3 regions of the Bacillus sp. mrc49 genome follow, and region 3 is predicted to be linked to each of the others. Evidence: riboswitches for the same ligand, from Rfam matches in the RefSeq annotation. Region 3 holds a riboswitch; each other region holds the start of a gene.
What was found. Region 3 has a riboswitch for cobalamin ahead of CVN76_RS16690 (ABC transporter substrate-binding protein). Riboswitches for the same ligand answer to the same signal wherever they lie in the genome.
Positions count from the first base shown of each region.

Region 1 (6,274 bases), on a different contig from region 3:
CTAAGAAGCCCTAAAAGAAGGGCGATTGCCAAGACCCAAATGAAGAATCTTTTATACATGATCGATACCTCGGATATCATAGGTTTGGAGTGCCTTCATTTTAGCATAAACAAAGGAAGAAAAGCAGAGTCCATTGCCATCACTTAATGTAGCGAATGATATGAATGGAAGGATGCCCCGATATATCGGAGCATCCTTGTTCAATATTATTTAAATAAGTCCGGGTAAACGGTTTTAGCAGCAAGTTCTACAGCTTCACCGATCCTTGGTCCGGGACGGGACATGACACTTTCATCAAGCAGGTGGACGTCATCGTTTTTCACGGCAGCGATTTCTTCCCAACCTTTACGTGATTTTATTTCATCAACGGCATCTTTTACATAGGTTGCAGTTGTAAGGATCGTTTCCGGGTTGCGCTTGACGACTTCTTCCCCGGATATTTTAACCCAGCCCTTTTGGTCGGCAAAGACGTTTTTAATGCCAGCGGTTTCCAGGATTTCTTGTTGGAAGGTTTCGTCACCTGTTGTATAGATTTCCGGAGCCGGACTGATTTCAAAATATGTTTGCTCCTGTTCATCCAAGGTTCCCACTTTTTCTTCGACACTTGCAATTTGGGATTTGATATCCTTCACCAATGCATCGCCTTTCTTGGTAACTCCCATCACTTTGGCAATCTGCTCAATATCCCCGTATACGTCATCCAAATTGGCTGCCGATTTAATGATGAATATAGGGATGCCGGCATCTTCGAGTGGCTTCAGCGTCGCTTCATCGCCAACGGTATAAGCGATGATCGCATCTGGCTTCAGGGCTATGATCTTTTCTGCATTGATATTCACGGAATCTGAAACATGTTCGATTTTCTTCGCTTCCTCGGGATAATTATCGAAGTCCGTCACGCCAACCACTTTCTTCCCCTGTCCTAAGGCAAATAGAATTTCGGTATTGCTAGGCTGCAGTGAAACGACTTTTTCCGGTGCCTTATCGAATTTTATTTTCTTTCCAGTATCATCTGTAACGGTATAGCTCTTCGCCTCGTTCGCTTTTTTATCATCTTTTGCAGATTGATCCGTTACGCCACATCCTGTAAGGAAAAGGGCAAGCATAAGCACGGAAATCCAGCTGAATCTTTGGGTAAATTTCATTATTTATTCCTCCATCTATTTTTTCATCGGTTTAGTAGGATAAGATTTGCTAATAAAAGGTATTTCTTCAAAGCCTTGTCGCTTGTTAACGTAGACTGCCATCACGAATAAAACGTTTGCAAGCAAGTGGGAGTAATCGAAAAGGATACCCGGAACTTCCCTTTCCAGACTGACTTTGTGCAAAGCGCGGACGGACTTTTTGGCTTCGCTGCGGCAGGCGTGCAGGGCACATGCCGCCGTTGACCCTTGGGGGAGCACAAATGTCTGGATCTGTTCTTTAACTTCTGCGACATACCGGTCATAAATCGAACTTAAATGGTCCAGGTCATGGTCGCTGATGGCTAGTTTTCCACGGACTGAACCATTTAGATGATAGGCCATGGGCAGCAAAACCATTAAATCCCGGTGAACGTCAGGAACATCCTTCGTCAGCGATGCGGCCATGCCGATCCGCGTCGTCAAGGAGTCTGTTCGTATTTCAAAATCGACTGTGGAAGCGGATTCGCGCATGTATGGATAGCATAAAAAACGAAGGTCTTTCTTTGCCATAACTCTTCCTCCTTTACGTAGTTTGGTGAATGACTGCCGTATCGCTTTTCGCATCAAAACAAAAAGCCGACCAAGAGTTTTGGTCGGCATCGAGCATCCATGTATTCCTAGTAGAAAAAAAGATGGAAGGCTGCCGTACAATCTCCTATCTTCCGAAGAGCATGATACGATAAAAAAAGGCAGGTCTCCTGGCTTGTGCGTCATTTTACTCTAAGAACCTTCCCATTTGATGATGGATAGTACAAATGTCCTATCCACCATCAAATAGTGGTATGTCATCTTATTTCATTAGCACTTACAGTTGCGGAAACAGCTTCGGTTTTGAACCGAATTCCCTATTAAGCTGACATGGCAGCACCCTTTTCTGCAAGGTTCATATTCACTTAGGATAAGTTTACCATACCTTTTTCCTTAAGCTGCACTAATATTTTTAGAGAATTTCGTTTATGGTTTGCGGAATATCTAGTAAACTTACAATGTAAGGATTAATTGGTTGTTACTGTAAAGATAAGTGAGATATAGATTGGAAATGAAATAAGTAATAGATTTCCCAGGAGGTAGCGAATGATTTATAAGCAGGCAAATCAAAAACTGGAAAAGGTTCTAGGGAATATTGAAAAGGTCATTATTGGAAAAAGGGATATTGCGGAACTGAGCATCGTCGCACTTCTTTCCGGTGGGCATGTTTTATTGGAGGATGTTCCGGGAGTAGGCAAGACAGTCATGGTCCGGGCGCTTGCCAAATCGATAGGTGCTAGCTTTAAGCGAATACAATTCACACCTGATTTACTGCCGTCCGATGTAACCGGCGTTTCGATTTTCAACCCAAAGGAACAAGCCTTCATTTTTCGGCCAGGACCGATAATGGGGCATATTATTTTGGCAGATGAAATTAACCGGACCTCTCCGAAAACACAGTCTGCCCTGCTTGAAGCGATGGAGGAGGCAAGTGTGACGATCGATGGCGTCACCAGGGGATTGGAGAAGCCCTTTTTTGTCATGGCGACGCAAAACCCGATCGAGTACGAGGGCACATACCCGCTTCCGGAAGCGCAATTGGATCGATTCCTGTTAAAAATGAAGATGGGCTACCCGAGTGCTGCGGAAGAAATCGAGGTCCTGCAAAGAGCTCAATACATGGCTCCGCTTGAAGAGCTGGAATCAGTCATCACCTTGGAAGAATTGAAGGCCCTGCAGGCAGAGGCTAAGATGGTGATCGTGGATGACACAATAAAAGGATATATTGTTGAACTGGCCAATGAAACGAGGAGCCATCAGGTGGTCTATCTTGGGGTGAGTCCGCGTGGATCGATTGCTTTGATGAAGGCAGCCCAAGCTTATGCACTAATACAGGGCAGGGATTATGTCCTGCCGGATGATGTTCAATATTTAGCTCCGTTCGTATTCTCCCACCGCCTGATTTTAAAACCAGAAGCGAATTATGATGGCTTCGATGCTGAAATGGTGATCACCGAAATTGTCGCGAAGACTCATGTGCCTGTGAAACGGGCCTTGTCATAATGCGTAGCTTCAATCATTTTTTAAAGAAAAACATGAATGCGGCCGGACTGGTTTTTCTTATGGCCACTTCCTTTTGCTTTGCGATGTTTCAAGGCGGATTTGTCAGTTGGTTCATTTTTTATTCGTTTTTGCCCTTTGCCGCCTATGCCATGATTCTGCTGTTTTATCCCCTTCACTCCATTACGGTTGAAAGAAACGTCAGCAAAAGAGAATGCCAGGCAGGTGAATCCATTGAAATGGACCTGACATTCACCCGTAAAAATCGACTCCCGCTCTTATTTCTGGTGATAGAGGAGGAATTGCCAGGAGAATTGGAAGATAGCGGGATTTATAGAAAGGCACTGATCTTCCCTGGATTCAAGCGCATCATCAGCTTGTCGTATGCTTTGGAGGGCCTGCCGCGTGGTGAGCATAGGTTCCAATCGATTCGTTTTTTGATAGGGGACTTTTTTGGCCTCGTTGAAAAGGAGGCGATATTCGATTCTCCATTGAATATAACCGTTTTCCCTACGTATCAGGAGCTTGACTCCCTATATCTCGATCGATTGTTCAATCAGGGACAAGCAGGCCCGACAAAGAAGACACATCGGGAACATTCGGTGGTATCCGGGGTGAGGGAGTATCAGCCAGGTGATCAGCTTTCATGGATCAACTGGAAAGCGACGGCTCGAACGAGTGAGATCATGACGAAGGAATTCGAAGTGCAAAAAAATCGGGATGTATGGATCATCCTTGATAACCAGCCATCGATATCATTTGAAGAATCCATTATTGCGGCGGCTTCCTTTGTCCACAGCCTGTTAAAAAAGGGCATCCAGGTTGGTTATGCGAGTACGTGTTCGAGTCTAATCCTGCCTGCCGGGGCGGGCAGGAACCAGAGACGGAAGATTTTTACCAGACTTGCTAAAGAAAGACCGGATGAAACAAATGCATTAGCTGATAAAGGAAGGAAGGGAAATTTGCCGGCAAACGCCGCCGTGATTTTCATCGTATCCGATTTGACCAGGGAAAAGATGGAACTATTAAATGCTTTCCGCACTAATCGAGGGTTAACGATGTTATGCATGAAGAATCCGGCAAATCTACTGGATGAGGAAAAAAGGGTAATGACTACTGCTATGACAAAAGGAATCAAGGTTAGCTTTATTGAACATGAGCAGCTGAGGTTCGATAGAACGAGGGTGATGGCAAAATGACTGTCACTGCTGAAAAGCTGCAAAGGTACATGCATATCATCCTGTATATTTTTGGGCTGATCTTGACCACTGAGTGGCTAAGGCCGGTCGATCAACTTACGGATACAGGCAATATTTTTATTTTTGTCCTGTTTTTAATCTTTTCCCTGCTGCTGCATTATTTCCAATTACATTGGTCCATCCGCTTTATCCTCATTTCCGTGTATATCATGTTTTCCTTACAGCTTCTTCACTCAATAAATGGTATATCATGGATGAGTGGGTTTCTAGTCGATTTTACGGCTAACCTAAGGTTTATATACGATGCGAATTGGGAGTCGATCACAAACCCATTTCGAACGTTGTTATTTTTTGTGCTTCTATGGCTTGTAACGTATTTGATCCATTACTGGGTGATGGTAAGGCAAAGCATTTTTTTCTTTTTCATTTTAACGGTGTTTTTCGTATCTGTACTTGATACATTCACTCCCTACGATGGGGACATGTCAATGATAAGGATCATCATCACTGGTTTTCTGATGCTCGGCGTGCTTTCCCTGCTGCGTCTCATGATACAGGAGCAGATTGCCTTTCCGCCGGCAGCCATCAAAAAATGGGGCATGGTGCTGATTGGCGTGATCGTGTTAAGTACCGTCGCTGGCTTCATCGGGCCAAAGCTCTCTCCTCAGTGGCCCGACCCAGTTCCTTATATCACTTCTTATTCAAATAAAACGATGCAGGAAGGCGATGGTTCTAAGGACAAAAGCGTCGGTTACGATGAAGATGATTCAAGTCTTGGCGGTTCGATAGAGCCTGATAGCTCCGTCGTTTTTTATAATAATGCAACTGAGGGGCATTATTGGAAAGTGGAAAACAAAGATGTTTATACAGGGAAGGGCTGGGTTTCCATAGAGGAACCGGACGTTGCCTCTTTTTCCATTGGTCAGGATATGGGCCCATTGGATATTTACCAAGTTCCTGAAGTGATGAAAACGAAGGAAATGACAACTGAAGTGTCCATGGAAGAAATGTATCCGCATATCCTGCATCCTCAATCCGGGTATTTAAAAAAGATTGAGGATAACAGCAATACCGAAATGAATTTTATATATTATCTAGGCATGGACAAAATCATTACCGAATGGAAAAATGGCGACCCCCAATTAATGAAAGAATATGAGTTGACCTATGACATGCCTAGTTTTGATATAGCTGAGCTAAGGAAGGTAACGGAACCCGATGAATCGATGGATGTGTTAATGGAAAAAAATACACAGCTTCCTGAGGGATTGCCTAACCGTGTTTATGATTTGGTTACGCAGCTTACGAGAAATGAAACGAATTGGTACGATAAGGCAAAAGTCATCGAGGATTATTTCGATCGCCCTGAATTCATCTATTCAAAAGATGAAATTCCATATCCAGATACGAATCAGGATTATGCCGATCAATTTTTATTCGAGACAAAGATAGGGTACTGCGATAATTATTCGACGGCAATGGTCGTATTACTCCGTGCCGCCAATATACCTGCAAGGTGGGTAAAGGGCTACACGGAAGGGGAGAAAACGGTTAATCGAGGAGAATCCGTTTATAAAGTCACCAACAATAATGCACATTCCTGGGTCGAGGTTTATTTTTCGGGAATAGGCTGGGTGCCCTTCGAACCAACAAAGAGTTTCAACGGGGAAGTCGAATTTTATGACTCGGAATTGAAACAGCAAGAAATCAAGAACCGGGAGGATGCCCCGGCTAATGCAGAGCAACCAAAGGAAGAGGAGAGGGAACGCCTGGATAAACCCGATAAAGATGCTGGATTCATGAAGGAAAAGGGTGAACGTAGACTGGAGGGGCAATGGAAATGGATGGCCGCCGCTCTTGTGA
Region 1 is NZ_PHNG01000672.1:7,387-13,660, reverse strand. Features, by position in the region: gene CVN76_RS10265 (ABC transporter substrate-binding protein) at 207-1,145, opposite strand; gene CVN76_RS10260 (hypothetical protein) at 1,161-1,748, opposite strand; cobalamin riboswitch at 1,856-2,071, opposite strand; gene CVN76_RS10255 (AAA family ATPase) at 2,259-3,215, shown strand; gene CVN76_RS10250 (DUF58 domain-containing protein) at 3,215-4,411, shown strand; gene CVN76_RS10245 (DUF4129 domain-containing transglutaminase family protein) at 4,408-6,274, shown strand, end outside.
Region 1: linked by a shared signal. The riboswitch ahead of CVN76_RS10260 (hypothetical protein) and the one ahead of CVN76_RS16690 (ABC transporter substrate-binding protein) in region 3 are both predicted to bind cobalamin.

Region 2 (7,231 bases), on a different contig from region 3:
TCCTTATAGTAAATTTGGATGGCATTGGCGATCGAGCGCTTGCTCGGATCCAGATAATCCATTGTGTATTGCTCATTTTCGACGATCAGCATTTTATTCCTCAAGCGATCGATTCTCTCGTCGGCCGCCGCCTCATCCTCATAGTGGTCAGCTGTCACATCGCCGTGAATCAAACCGACTGCCGTAATATATTGGATGCAATGATCGCGATCGGCCGGATTGTTCAATGGCCCTTCCTTATCGATGATGCGAATGGCAGATTCATGTGTGGTGATTTTGATTTTATCTATCTCTTCAAGGCGATCCTTCACTTCCGGATGAAGTTTCACTGCACACTCCGCTGCCGTTTGCGCGTGGAACTCCGCCGGATATGATACTTTGAATAAGACATTTTCCATCACATAGGAATCGAGCTTGCGTGAAAGCTTCAATTCCTTCTTATTGAATAATACATCCTGGAACCCCCAGCCTGGCGCCGAAAGGGCTGTTGGATATCCCATTTCTCCTTTGAGGGCCATCATGGCCAACTGTACGGCCCTGCTCGTGGCATCGCCAGCTGCCCAAGATTTTCGCGATCCGGTATTTGGAGTGTGGCGATACGTACGCAAGCTTGAATTATCGATCCACGCATTGGATAATGCATTGATGATTTCTTCCCTCGTTCCGCCCAAAGCTTTTGTGACTACCGCCGCCGTAGCCACCTTTACAAATAGGACATGGTCTAGGCCAACCCGGTTCAGGCTATTTTCCAGCGCCAGCACGCCTTGAATCTCATGTGCTTTAATCATCATTTCCAGGACGTCTCTAACAGATAATGCTTTTTTCCCCTCCGCCATATTCACACGGCTTACGTAATCAGCCACCGCCAAGATCCCTCCCAAGTTATCGGAAGGATGTCCCCATTCCGCGGCCAGCCATGTATCGTTATAATCCAGCCAGCGAATCATGCAACCAATATTGAATGCACCCTTCACTGGATCCAGTACATATGAAGTCCCTGGAACGCGGGTCCCATTTGGAACGACCGTGCCGGGAACGACGGGTCCTAATAATTTGGCGCATTCAGGATAGTGAAGCGCTAAAATCCCGCAGCCGATTGTATCAAGAAGAACGTAACGAGCCGTTTCATACGCTTCATCGCTAATGATCTCTTTTTTCATTACATAATCCGCAATGTCTTCCAATAACACATCCGTTTGATTGATACCATTCGTTTTTAGCATTCTCATCTTCCCTTTCGTGGCAAATTTGTTTATTATAATGATGGACGTTGGTCAGAACGTCCATCTGGCGGGCTAGTAATCTACATTTCCTTAGTTGGAAATGACATTGCGGTTATGACGCTCGCCTATATAACTCACACGAGGTCGGAAGAGACGGTTGTTTGCGTGCTGCTCAATCACGTGAGCACATAAACCCACTGTTCTCGCACTGAAGAAAATCGGTGTATATATGGCAATGGGAAGGCCCAGCATATAGTAAACCGGCGCTGCATAGTAATCGAGATTCGGATAAAGGCCTTTTTCCCTTTCCATGATCACTTCCCCCGCTTCACACATTTTATAAAGCCGGTCATCCCCTTTGGCATCACAAAGCTGCTTTAATGCTTGCTTCATGATCAATGCCCTTGGATCCATTTTCTTCATATAGACGCGATGGCCAAACCCCATGATTTTTTCTTTATTTGCCAATTTCCCATCAAGCAGCCGCTCGAATTTCGCGACGGTACCCGCCTCCAAAAGCATGTACATGACCGCTTCATTGGCTCCTCCATGCAGGTTGCCCTTTAGGGAAGCTACAGCTCCCGTCAAAGCCCCATATAAATCGGAAAGCGTCGAGGCGATTACTCTTGCCGTGAAAGTGGAATTAGGCATTTCGTGTTCGCTATACAATAATAATGATTGGTCAAAGATTTTTTCTTCCATTGCCGATGGCACCTTGCCCGTGATCATGTAGTAAAAATTGGAACTATAAGATAGATCCTTATTCGCTAGAACAACCTCTTGCTTATTCAGGATTCGATAACTGTTTGCGACGATGGCAGGGACACTCCCTAATAATTTGTAAGCGCGCTCACGATTCACCGAGGAGGAACGATCATCAATGTTTGCATCATATCCAGCCAATGCTGAAATGCCTGTTCTGAGAGCATCCATCGGATGTGTTTTCCCCGGCAATAGCTTTAACAATTCCAGGATAGCTTCCGGGATTTCATATTCATTTTTCAAAGCCTGTTCAAGCCGCCCCCTTTCCGCCGCATTCGGGAGCCTATCGTGAAGCAACAAATGGACAATCTCCAAGTATCCCATCTTTTCAGATAAATCGATAAGATCATATCCTCGTATAACAATCTCACTCTGAACTGTATCCAGGAAAGATAGCTTTGTTTCAGCCGCTACAATCCCATCAAGCCCAGGGGAATAAGTTCCTTGTTCCTTCATCTTTCATTCCTCCTCTGAATAAGTCACTTTTTTGAAAGCGTTATCATAATTTGTCGGAATCTCTTGTAATTCAACGATTTTCCCATTAAACTGACATAAAAAAAACAACTTCCAGAGGAAGCTGTTAATTTACGAAGAGTACTCAAATAAACATGAGAAATGATCATAATTTTTCATGCCAAAAAGTCCGCAATTAACACCCCCTATCCTCGTAGGCACTTGATGCACATTAATTAGGCAGGTCTCCTGGCTTATGATCTTCGCTCTTCGAACCCTTCCCATTTCCAGTGCAGAAACAGTGGATATTTTTCGAATCGCTCCCAAATACAGTTGCGGGACAGCGTCGGAATCTAACCGACTTCCCTTTTAAGCAGATAAACAGGAAAATTCATCTGCACCTATTAATTTCATTATTTAATTTTCTACTTAAATATAACAAAATGTTCCAAATATTACAATTACCTTTTTTCAGTATCAAGCTCATGTTTGCATCGGCGCCTGCCTGTCCACATTAAAGGTAGCAAGGTGGTTCCTTTACCCATAACAAGCAAGTTATTAAAAATAGTTCATATTCAATTCATAACTTCTTTGTATACTACCGTTTATAATGAAGCTCAAGAAAGGATGTTAATAAATGAAACAGGAAAAAAAACAAAAAGGCTGGAGCCAGTTCATCCGATTGGTCCAACAAACGAAGCCTTCTAAAATAATGATCGGGATTGCATTACTATTAAGCTTAAGCACAACTGGCGTAAGTTTATTGGTCCCATTATTCACAAAAAATCTTATCAATGATTTCTCCCTCAGTTCACTAAATGCGGAACGGGTCACACTTCTCGTGCTTGCCATTATCGTTCAAGCATTGGCCAGCGGATTTTCCATCTATTTATTGAATAAGATCGGTCAATCTGTTGTCGCCGGCATCCGCGATCAACTATGGAAAAAATTGCTCGTATTACCCGTGGATTACTTCGATGAACATCCATCGGGCGAAACGGTCAGTCGGATGACAAATGATACAACGGTAGTGAAAGGCTTGATTTCGGAACACCTATCCAATTTCGTCACCGGAATCATTTCCATCGTAGGCGCCATGATCGTGTTATTTTTGCTTGATTGGAAAATGTCACTGTTGATGTTCATAGCCATCCCGCTCTCCGTTTTAATATTACTGCCACTCGGAAAAAAAATGCACCGGATATCGAAAGGGATGCAGGATGAAACAGCAAGCTTCACCGCAGTCCTCCAGCAGGTGCTTACGGAAATCCGGCTTGTTAAAGCATCGAATGCAGAAACCTTCGAATATGAAAATGGAAAAAAGGGAATCAGCCAATTATTCCAATTTGGTTTAAAGGAAGCAAAAATCCAAGCGCTGATCGGTCCGCTGATGAGTCTCGTCATGATGGCCCTACTCGTACTCATTTTAGGGTATGGCGGGATGCGTGTTTCTTCAGGGGCCCTGTCAGCAGGTGCACTAGTTGCATTCATCATGTATCTTTTCCAAATCATCATGCCCATGGCGCAATTGGCAGCTTTCTTTACGCAATTCCAAAAAGCTACCGGTGCCACGGAACGCATCATTGCCATCTTGGATTCTGAAGAGGAAGAAGATGCAAAGATGGAAGTTCAAAATTCCAGTCAAACCATCACGGTAGATCACCTGGATTATCGTTATCATGATGGTGAACAAGTGCTAAAAGATATCAACTTCACGGTTGAAGCAGGCAAGGTCACCGCGATTGTCGGGCCTAGCGGCAGCGGGAAAACGACCCTTTTCTCATTGTTTGAGCGATTTTATAAACCACAGCAGGGCTCGATATCCATAGGCGGGACATCGATAAACGATCTCACGCTTTACTCATGGAGAAGCCAGATCGGCTACGTTTCACAGGAAAGTCCGATTGTATCCGGTACGATTCGTGATAATATTTGCTATGGAATCGATCGCGATGTAACGGATGAAGAGTTAAATCAAGTCGCTAAAATGGCGTATGCAGATCAGTTCATTTCCGATCTTCCAAATGGCTATGATACGGAAGTTGGCGAAAGAGGGATGAAACTCTCAGGAGGCCAAAGGCAACGGATCGCCATCGCCCGGGCCTTTTTAAGAAACCCCAAAATCTTGATGCTGGATGAAGCCACCTCCAGCCTGGACAGTAAATCGGAACATGTCGTTCAGCAGGCATTGAATGATTTGATGAAAGGCAGGACAACGATCGTCATTGCCCACCGCTTATCGACCGTTATTGGTTCCGACCAAATCATCTTCCTCGAAAAGGGGAAAATTACAGGCAGCGGAACACATAAAGAGCTATATGAAACGCATGCATTATATCGTGAATTTGCACAGCAGCAATTACACAAGCTCGAGCTTGCTTAATTCATTCACCGAAAGGACGGAAGAAGGATGACAAAGATATTGATCGTCGATGATGATGCCCATATCCGCGAACTGATCCAGCTCTTGTTAAGAAAAGAAGGATTCGATCTGTATGTCGCCCCGGACGGACTTCAAGCATTGAGTATGATGGAGAAGGTGAAAATCAATTTAGCCATCATCGATATCATGATGCCTAACATGGACGGATGGCAATTATGCAAGGAATTGCGTGAATTCAGTGATATCCCGGTGTTAATGCTGACGGCCAAGGGCGAAACGTCGCAGAAGGTGAAGGGATTCGAACTCGGGGCCGATGACTACCTTGTTAAACCATTTGAACCGATTGAATTGGTCATCAGGATAAAGGCCTTGTTAAAACGTTATAAAATCACCAGTTCCCAAACATTGAATATCGGTGATTTACAGATGAACCGCAACACACATCAGCTGTCATTCAAAGGTGTGGAATATACGATTCCACTTAAGGAATTCGAAGTGCTATTTAAATTGGGAAGCTATCCTGGAAAAACTTTTTCAAGGGAAGAACTCATTGAAGACATATGGGGCTATGACTATGAAGGTGATGAGCGCACCGTCGATGTTCATATAAAAAGAGTGCGGGAGCGGTTCCCTGAATCAGGATTCCCGTTTCGGATCCGGACGATCTGGGGATTGGGCTACCGGTTGGAGCTAACCAAATGAATGTCCCCTTTTTTAAACGCATACTTGGCTTTTTGACATACACTTCCGTTTGTTTTTCAGCAGGTTACTTTATCATTCAGCTATTGCCTATAAAGCTATCCGGTTATGTCCAGTATTTACTGACAATCCTGACCAGCATCGCGATCATGATGCTCACAGGTTACCTGATCCATGCCTTCAGCCACAATAAACGCGTGAACATCTACTTGGAAATCATTAATGCATTAAGGAAGATTGCCAATGGCGATTATAATGTCCAATTGGACTTGAACATAGGTAAGAAAAACGAAATGACGGAAATCATAAGCCATTTCAACCATATGGCCAAGCAACTCAAGCAAATGGAGGAAATGCGCCAGGAATTCATCTCCAACGTCTCACATGAAATCCAATCGCCGCTCACTTCCATTGTAGGGTTCGCACAAGCACTTCAATCGAATAAGCTGACAATAGGGGAAAGCAATCATTACCTCCAAATCATTGAGACAGAGAGCAGGAGATTATCCAAATTGAGTGATAATCTCCTGAAGCTTACCTCCCTCGAATCCGAGCATCACCCTTTTGAAAGGGCGAACTGCCGGCTTGACCAGCAAATCCGCTCGATCATCTTGGCTTGCGAACCGAATTGGCTCGAAAAAGAACTCGAAATGGATATCTCCTTGGAAAAGGTTTCGATCTTCGCAGACGAAGATTTAATGAGCCAGGTATGGACCAACTTGATTCACAATAGCATCAAGTTCACCCGGCAGCATGGTACAATCACGATCAGGCTCCAACAAATTGATGATCAAGCTTCGATCACGATATCCGATACCGGCATCGGCATTTCAGAGCAAGATCAGTTCCACATTTTCGAACGATTCTACAAAGCCGACCTCGCAAGGGAACGCACAAAAAGCGGCAGCGGCCTAGGGTTATCGATCGTGAAAAAGATCATTGATATGCACGATGGATCGATATCCGTCAAAAGCGAACTCGAAAAAGGGACGACCTTCACGATCCTGCTTCCGATTTCGTGAAGGACACCAATAACCAGCTGACTTGTCAGCTGGTTTAATTCTATTTGTAAGTAAAGTTGCTTCAGGATGATATCCGACCATCGCTCACATTGAATGACTTCTGTCCTTTCAATGCCTTATAAATCTGAAAACCAAGCATTTCGAAGCACGGAAATTCCTTCTTCGATCTCCTCTTCAGAAAGGCCGCCAAAACCGAGCATCACCAATGATGGCTCCGTCTCCTTTCCATCCAGCCAATAAGAAGACGTCTCATATACCCTCACTCCAGCTGCTTTTGCCTTGTCCACCAATTCTGCTGTAGACGTATTTTTAACCTTCACCAACAGATGGACTCCCGCCTTTTGGCCGATGATTTCCACGAGGTTCCCCATATGCTTGTTTAATGCAAGTATAAGAGTTTGATGCTTCTTCTGGTACACTTTTCTCATTTTCCGAATATGGCTTGTAAAGTGTCCCTCATTCATAAATACATATAATGCTTTTTGAATGATCGGCGAAACCGATTGGCTATAAGGACTGCATCTGTGATGGTATACCCCCAATAAACGTTCTGGCAAAACAATATAACTCATTCGTGCTGCAGGTAAAAATGATTTGGAGTAGGTACCTAAATAGATGACGCTCCCATTCGTATCCAAAGCTTTTAAAGATGGGATTGGTTGACCTTGATATCGGAATTCACTGTCATA
Region 2 is NZ_PHNG01000653.1:14,558-21,788, reverse strand. Features, by position in the region: gene prpD (2-methylcitrate dehydratase) at 1-1,223, opposite strand, end outside; gene mmgD (citrate synthase) at 1,314-2,441, opposite strand; cobalamin riboswitch at 2,661-2,858, opposite strand; gene CVN76_RS08700 (ABC transporter ATP-binding protein) at 3,076-4,821, shown strand; gene CVN76_RS08695 (response regulator transcription factor) at 4,849-5,523, shown strand; gene CVN76_RS08690 (sensor histidine kinase) at 5,520-6,542, shown strand; gene pdxR (MocR-like pyridoxine biosynthesis transcription factor PdxR) at 6,659-7,231, opposite strand, start outside.
Region 2: linked by a shared signal. The riboswitch ahead of mmgD (citrate synthase) and the one ahead of CVN76_RS16690 (ABC transporter substrate-binding protein) in region 3 are both predicted to bind cobalamin.

Region 3 (6,737 bases):
ATTCCTTTTAATAAATCCGCAAATGGATTATTAATCGGTTCCGCTTCTTTTTCCTGCTCTTTTAAGTACTTTTGTACGGAACGTTTATCCACTTTTCCACCAGACTCTTTCTTACGTCTTGCTTCAAATGCTGACAGTTTTTCGCGATAGCCACATTTACATGTGAAGATTTGACCGTCGCCTTCACCACGCAATTCCATTTTCTTTTTACATTGCGGGCAGCGTGCATTCGTTACACGGGCGACGTTCTTTTTATGGCCGCATTCACGATCTTGGCAGACGAGCATTTTACCTTTTTTACTATTCACTTCAAGCATTGGCTTACCACAGTCTGGACAAGATTTCGTTGAGATATTGTCGTGTTTATATTTTTTGTCACTCGTTTTGATTGCACTGACAATCTCTTTTGTGTAATCCTTCATTTCATTGATGAACACGTCTTTTTTCAGTTTCCCTTTTGCGATTAGCTCGAGCTTTTGTTCCCATTCAGCTGTTGTCGCAGGAGATTTCAGTTTTTCTGGCACTAAATCCAAAAGCTGACGCCCCTTGGATGTGATATGGATTTCTTTGCCGCCGCGTTTTTCGAATAAGAATGAATTGAATAGCTTATCGATGATATCGGCACGGGTGGCGACTGTTCCAAGTCCGCCCGTTGATTTCAACGTGTCTGCCAGCTTCTTATCGTTTGTTTTCATGTATTTCGCAGGGTTTTCCATTGCTGATAGTAAAGTCGCCTCCGTAAAGCGTGCTGGTGGCTTTGTTTGGCCTGACGTTTGAGTGATTAATTTTGTTTTTAATTCATCGTCTTTTTCAATACGAGGCAATAGCTGCTCTTTTACATCCTCTGTTGATTCTTCATCATCAAAGTGGTTTGCATAAACTTCTTTCCAGCCGGAATGAATCACGGATTTTCCTCTAGCGATAAACGTTTGATCACCAATTTTCGTTTGCACCGTCAATTGCTCATATTCAAACGCAGGGAATAAAACTGCCAAGAAACGTTTCACGACAAGGTCGTAGATTTTGCGTTCTTTGTCAGTGAAGGCTGAAAGATTCACATAACCCTCGGTCGGAATAATGGCATGGTGATCACTGACTTTACTATCATCGACAAATGCTTTTGACGTCTTAATAGGCTTATTCAACACCTTATTTGCAAGAGGACGATATTCACCTATGGCACAGGCTTTTAAACGCTCCGGAAGCGTACCAACGATATCGGATGATATATATCGTGAATCCGTACGCGGATAAGTCAAGACCTTGTGTTGCTCATACAATTTTTGCATGATGTTCAATGTTTCTTTAGCAGAATAGCCAAAGAGTTTATTCCCATCCCGTTGTAACTCTGTTAAATCATATAGACCAGGTGCGAATGTTTTCTTTGCTTTGCGGTCAATGGAAACAACAGTCGCATCCTTACTTCCAAGTGATTTCACGATTGCATCGGTCTTTTCTTTATTAAAGCTGCGGCTATTTCCATTTTCATCTTGCCACGTTAACGTAAGTCCATCTGTTTGGGCTTCGATTCCATAATAGGTTTGCGGCTTGAAATTCGCAATTTCCTCTTCGCGCGCTGCAACCATTGCAACCGTCGGTGTCTGAACGCGTCCACAGTTTAATTGCGCATTGAATTTTGTCGTTAAGGCACGGGTTGCATTTAAACCGATATACCAATCCGCTTCCGAACGTGCTACTGCTGAAGTATATAAGTCTTCATACTCTTTACCAGGCTTTAAGTTATTGAACCCATCCTTAATTGCTTTATCCGTTACGGAAGAAATCCAGAGACGTTTGATGGGCTTATTCACTTTTGATTTCTCGATGATCCATCGTGCAACTAATTCTCCTTCTCTCCCCGCATCAGTCGCCACGATTATTTCATTCACATCATTGCGATTCAATTGTGTTTTAACAGCATTGAATTGCTTTCCGGTTTGTTTCATGACAACTAGCTTCATGCTTTCAGGAAGCATGGGCAGGTCTTCCAGCTTCCATGTTTTAAATTTCATATCATATGCCTCTGGATCTGCTAGAGTAACCAGATGACCTAATGCCCACGTAACGATATACTTATCGCCTTCTAAAAATCCATTGCCTTTTTTATTACACTTCAATACATTCGCAATATCACGTGCAACTGAAGGCTTTTCAGCAATTACCACACTTTTTGACATTTGTTCAAACTCCCTTACTAACTATTTACCGTCTAATATAACATAATTTCAAAGAGGGAATGGCCTATACAGTTCATTTGAGCCCTTGAAACGAAGCCGCCGGGATCGGGACAGTGGCAACTGTTCGAAAGCTTCTTGGTCGAAAAGAGAGGGAAGGGCCTTCACGTAAATTCAAAAGGAAAGCAACTCCTCGAGTTGGCGCCTGAAGACCTGAGGTCGCCTGCTTAGACGGCACAGGAGGAGCAAAAGCTAACGGCGATTGCAAAAGGAATTCTTGCCAAACAGGTTTTCATTGACGATATGCGCCAGAAATGCAAGCAAGATCATGTGGCAGGCTGATGCGTGTAGTGAATAATGAAAAGGGGGAAATGCTTGTCTGTCAGGATCGTGAATGCGGCCACAAGGAAAGTGTTTCACGTGTAACAAATGCGCCGTATGCCTGCAGTGCGCACAAGAAAAAAGGATGGAGCATTCGCTCCATCCTTTTTCTGTATATTACTGCTTCGACTAAATTTCATTCAGTACGGTGCCATGTCATTCATATTCAAGTGTGTTGTCCATTTTTTTTGTGTGTTTTTCGGAATCTACTCGTATGAGCGTACTGAATGGCTGCTGATCACCTGGACTGAAAATCGCTTCATCATTCTCTGGATTCCATCGGCTGTAAATACTCATGATCAGTATCTTCCTCCTTTGGATGAGAAGAGTAGTAATTCCCATTTTGATTAGCATCTAACGCTTCAATTGACTCTAACGCTGATCACCGGGACTAAACACCGCTGCGTCATTCTCCTTGTTCCATTGGCTTCTGATTGTACTCATGCACATCATCTCCTTTGGTTGAGAATGTCTTACAGTATTTATATACCCGGGTAGGACAGGTTGAAACATTTATTTTGAATTTTTTTCGCAATCCTGCGCGAACATCATTTCACGCCAAGGTTTTCTATATATTCGTCGTCCTTTAGCTTTCCTGTATGTTCTATCTTAGAAAAACAACGTGTCATAGAAACACTTACAGAATTTTATTGAAAGGGTGAAAAGGTTATATTGCAATTTGATTTTTCATTTTAGGCAAGAAACTGTTATATAAAACAAAAAACCCCTTAACATGTAAGGGGTTTTTTTTAGCGTCCCAGATAGGAATCGAACCTACGACCTACAGCTTAGGAGGCTGTCGCTCTATCCTGCTGAGCTACTGGGACATATTAAAAGGTCGACGACTTGTTTATTATATTGGTTATAGGCAAACTTTTCAAGTGAGTAGCTTATAATTATGAAAAAAAATGCCTGGCGGGTCATTTAACGATAATTTTTACCTTTTATTGCGTTAATTGGAATACTTTATTATTCGTTGGTTTTCTGGTACTATTATGCTAGAAAAAAATAGGAGAATGATAGTGGGAAAATACAGATTGGTATGGATGGCAGCAGTGTTTGTGGCTTTTATTTTAGCTGGCTGTTCACAAGGTGTTTTAGAGAAAATAGGTAAAAAGACGGCTGCGCCGATTGCGGAAGATAATATCGAGGTGGCTGCAGCAGAGGAGAATGAGGCCGAAATAGATTCGGAGGATGGAGCAAGTCCTGAACGAATCGATACGAGTGGCTGGATAAGGGCCGAGTCCGAGGTTAGGCTTCCGATATTGATGTACCATAGTATTTCGGAGGGGAATAACCTTCGGGTGCCGAAGGAGGAATTCCGGCTGCAAATGGCTTGGCTTCGGGAAAATGGCTACCAGACTTTATCGCCTAATGAAGCCTTTCTCGTTTTAAGCGAAAATATAATGCCAAGTGAAAAGTGTGTCTGGATTACTTTTGATGATGGCTATACAGATAACTACACGGAGGCTTTTCCTATATTGAAGGAATATGAGTTGAAAGCGACCATCTTCATGATCGGGAAGTCCATTGGTAAAGCTCATCACCTGACGGAAGATCAAATGATGGAGATGAGTGCGGATGGGATTTCCATCGAGAGTCATACAATCAACCATCTTGAGCTGAACCGGATGACTTCCGGGCAGCAGGAAGCTGAAATGGTCCAGTCCAAGGATTTATTCGATCGCATTCTGAACCAGGAGACGACGGTACTTTCGTATCCAGTCGGCCGTTATAACGAGGAGAGCCTCAGGTTATCGGAAGAAGCGGGATACAAGATGGCAGTCACCACCGAACCTGGCGGGGCAACAAGTGATCAAGGGATGCATGCCCTGCATCGCGTACGGATTTCACCGGGATTATCCGTCGGGGGATTTGCATCACTGATTGAAAATGCGTCCAATCGCTGAAGCTGGACAGGCGTTTTGTGAAAAATCCTCCAATAATCGCTTCTTGCATGGTGTATAATGATAAGCAGTGAAAATTATATACATATGAACGATTTGGTGTCTAAATGACTTAAAAGGGAAGCTGGTTCAATGCCAGCGCGGTCCCGCCACTGTATATGGGAGCTGACGGCTGTATGCCACTGTTTGGGATATGGGAAGATGCCGTTGACGATGACCATGAGCCAGGAGACCTGCCAAGATTCGTACACCTGTGACCCACGCGGATGGGGAGGTGTGTGGCAGACTGTAAAGAGTCCTTCATGATATTGTTGCCATACAAGCATCTTCCGTTTGACGGGGGATGCTTTTTGTCATGGGGTCCTCGCTTAAGGCGGGCTAAAACTAAATGAAATGATTGTGGGGAATGAACGTGAAGAAGATTTTTGGCCTGATACTGGTGATGTTGCTGACGGCTGGCATGATGGTTGGCTGCAGCGGCACGGCCGATGAAGGAAAAGGAAAGCAGCAGACGAATCAGGCTACACAACAAGCCTTCCCGGTTACGATTAAAGATGCAACGGGTGAAAAGGTGACGATAGAAGAAAAACCGAAGAAAATCGTTACGTTGATACCAAGCAATACGGAAGTGGTCTTTGCGCTTGGTTTAGGTAATAAGGTTATTGGCGTGTCCGACAATGATAATTACCCGGAAGAAACGAAGGATATCGAAAAAGTGGGCGGCATGGAGATGAACACGGAATTGATCGTCTCCTTGAAGCCCGATCTTGTTCTTGCCCATGCATCGAGTGCCCATAATTTGAAGGAGGGGCTCCAGCAGCTTAAGGATGCGGGAATAGATGTGCTTGTAGTCAATGATGCCCAAAACTTCAATGAGGTGTACAAGTCCATTGATATGATCGGGATGGCAACAGGCGAGCAAGCTAAGGCAAAAGACATCATCACGGACATGAAAACGAAGCTGAAGGTTATTTCCGAGAAGGCCAAATCGGTAAAGGAATCGGAAAGGAAGACCGTTTTAGTGGAGGTTTCGCCGTCCCCGGATATCTATACACCTGGTAAAAATACATTCATGAATGAAATGCTTATGATGATTTCAGCTGACAATGCTGCAGCGGATGTGGATGGCTGGGCCAAAATGGATGAAGAGTCGATGATTGCAGCCAATCCGGATGTCATCATTACGACTTATGGTTATTACACAAAAGACCCGGTAAGTGGAGTGACGGGCCGAAAAGGGTGGCAAGACGTTACGGCGGTTAAGAATGCCCAAGTTTTTGATGTCCATTCCGACTTGGTGACCCGTTCAGGTCCACGTTTAATAGAGGGAGTAGAGGAACTTGCCAAATCAATCTATCCGAACGTATTTGACAACTAAATGGGCGCTTGCTTATTTGCTTGCGTCATTGTTTTTACTTTTTGCCAGTACGATCGGCATCTCATTCGGTTCGGTGTCCGTACCGATCCCCGTACTTATGCAAATAATCGGCAAGGAGATTTTTCATTTGCCGATTTCCGCTGATCCCGATGTGATGCTGACGAATATCGTGATGAACATCCGTTTGCCGCGTGTATTGCTTGCAGGTTTGGTCGGGGCATGCTTGGCGATCGCGGGTGCGGCATTTCAGGGGCTGCTCCGGAATCCGCTTGCCGATCCCTACACGCTCGGGATATCGTCAGGAGCATCAGTCGGGGCAGTGGTGACGTTATTCCTGAATATATCACTCCCGTTCATCGGTTTATATACGCTTCCTGCATTGAGCATCTTATGTTCCGTGATCACGATTTTTTGTGTACTGACATTCGCAAAAAAAATGGATCGATCGATGAAGGTCGAAACGATCATTTTGACCGGAATCATCTTCAGCTCGTTTTTAAGCGCCTTCATATCCTTGATGATTGCGTTGACTGGGGAGGAATTAAGACAAATCATCGGCTGGCTCATGGGCAGCGTGTCCATGCGCGGGTGGAATTATATCGGAATCATTCTGCCGTTTTTCATCATTGGCTCGTTGATTCTGATCATGAATACGAGGGAATTGAATGCGATGACCTTCGGGGAGGACCGGGCAAAACATTTAGGTGTCGACGTGCAGAGGCGGAAAATGTGGATCCTGATCGCGGGCTCGATATTAACGGGCGCAGCGGTTGCCGTTTCAGGCACGATCGGCTTTGTAGGGCTGGTGATTCCCCATTTGGTCCGGAGGATATGGGGGCCAGATCATAGGCATCTGCTTCCGTTATCATTGCTGGTAGGAAGCGGGTTCTTGATTTT
Region 3 is NZ_PHNG01000703.1:6,774-13,510, forward strand. Features, by position in the region: gene CVN76_RS16675 (DNA topoisomerase III) at 1-2,177, opposite strand, end outside; partial or broken gene CVN76_RS31820 (DNA topoisomerase III) at 2,295-2,638, shown strand; gene CVN76_RS31080 (hypothetical protein) at 2,712-2,852, opposite strand; tRNA gene CVN76_RS16680 (tRNA-Arg) at 3,309-3,382, opposite strand; gene CVN76_RS16685 (polysaccharide deacetylase family protein) at 3,602-4,465, shown strand; cobalamin riboswitch at 4,543-4,717, shown strand; gene CVN76_RS16690 (ABC transporter substrate-binding protein) at 4,869-5,840, shown strand; gene CVN76_RS16695 (FecCD family ABC transporter permease) at 5,803-6,737, shown strand, end outside.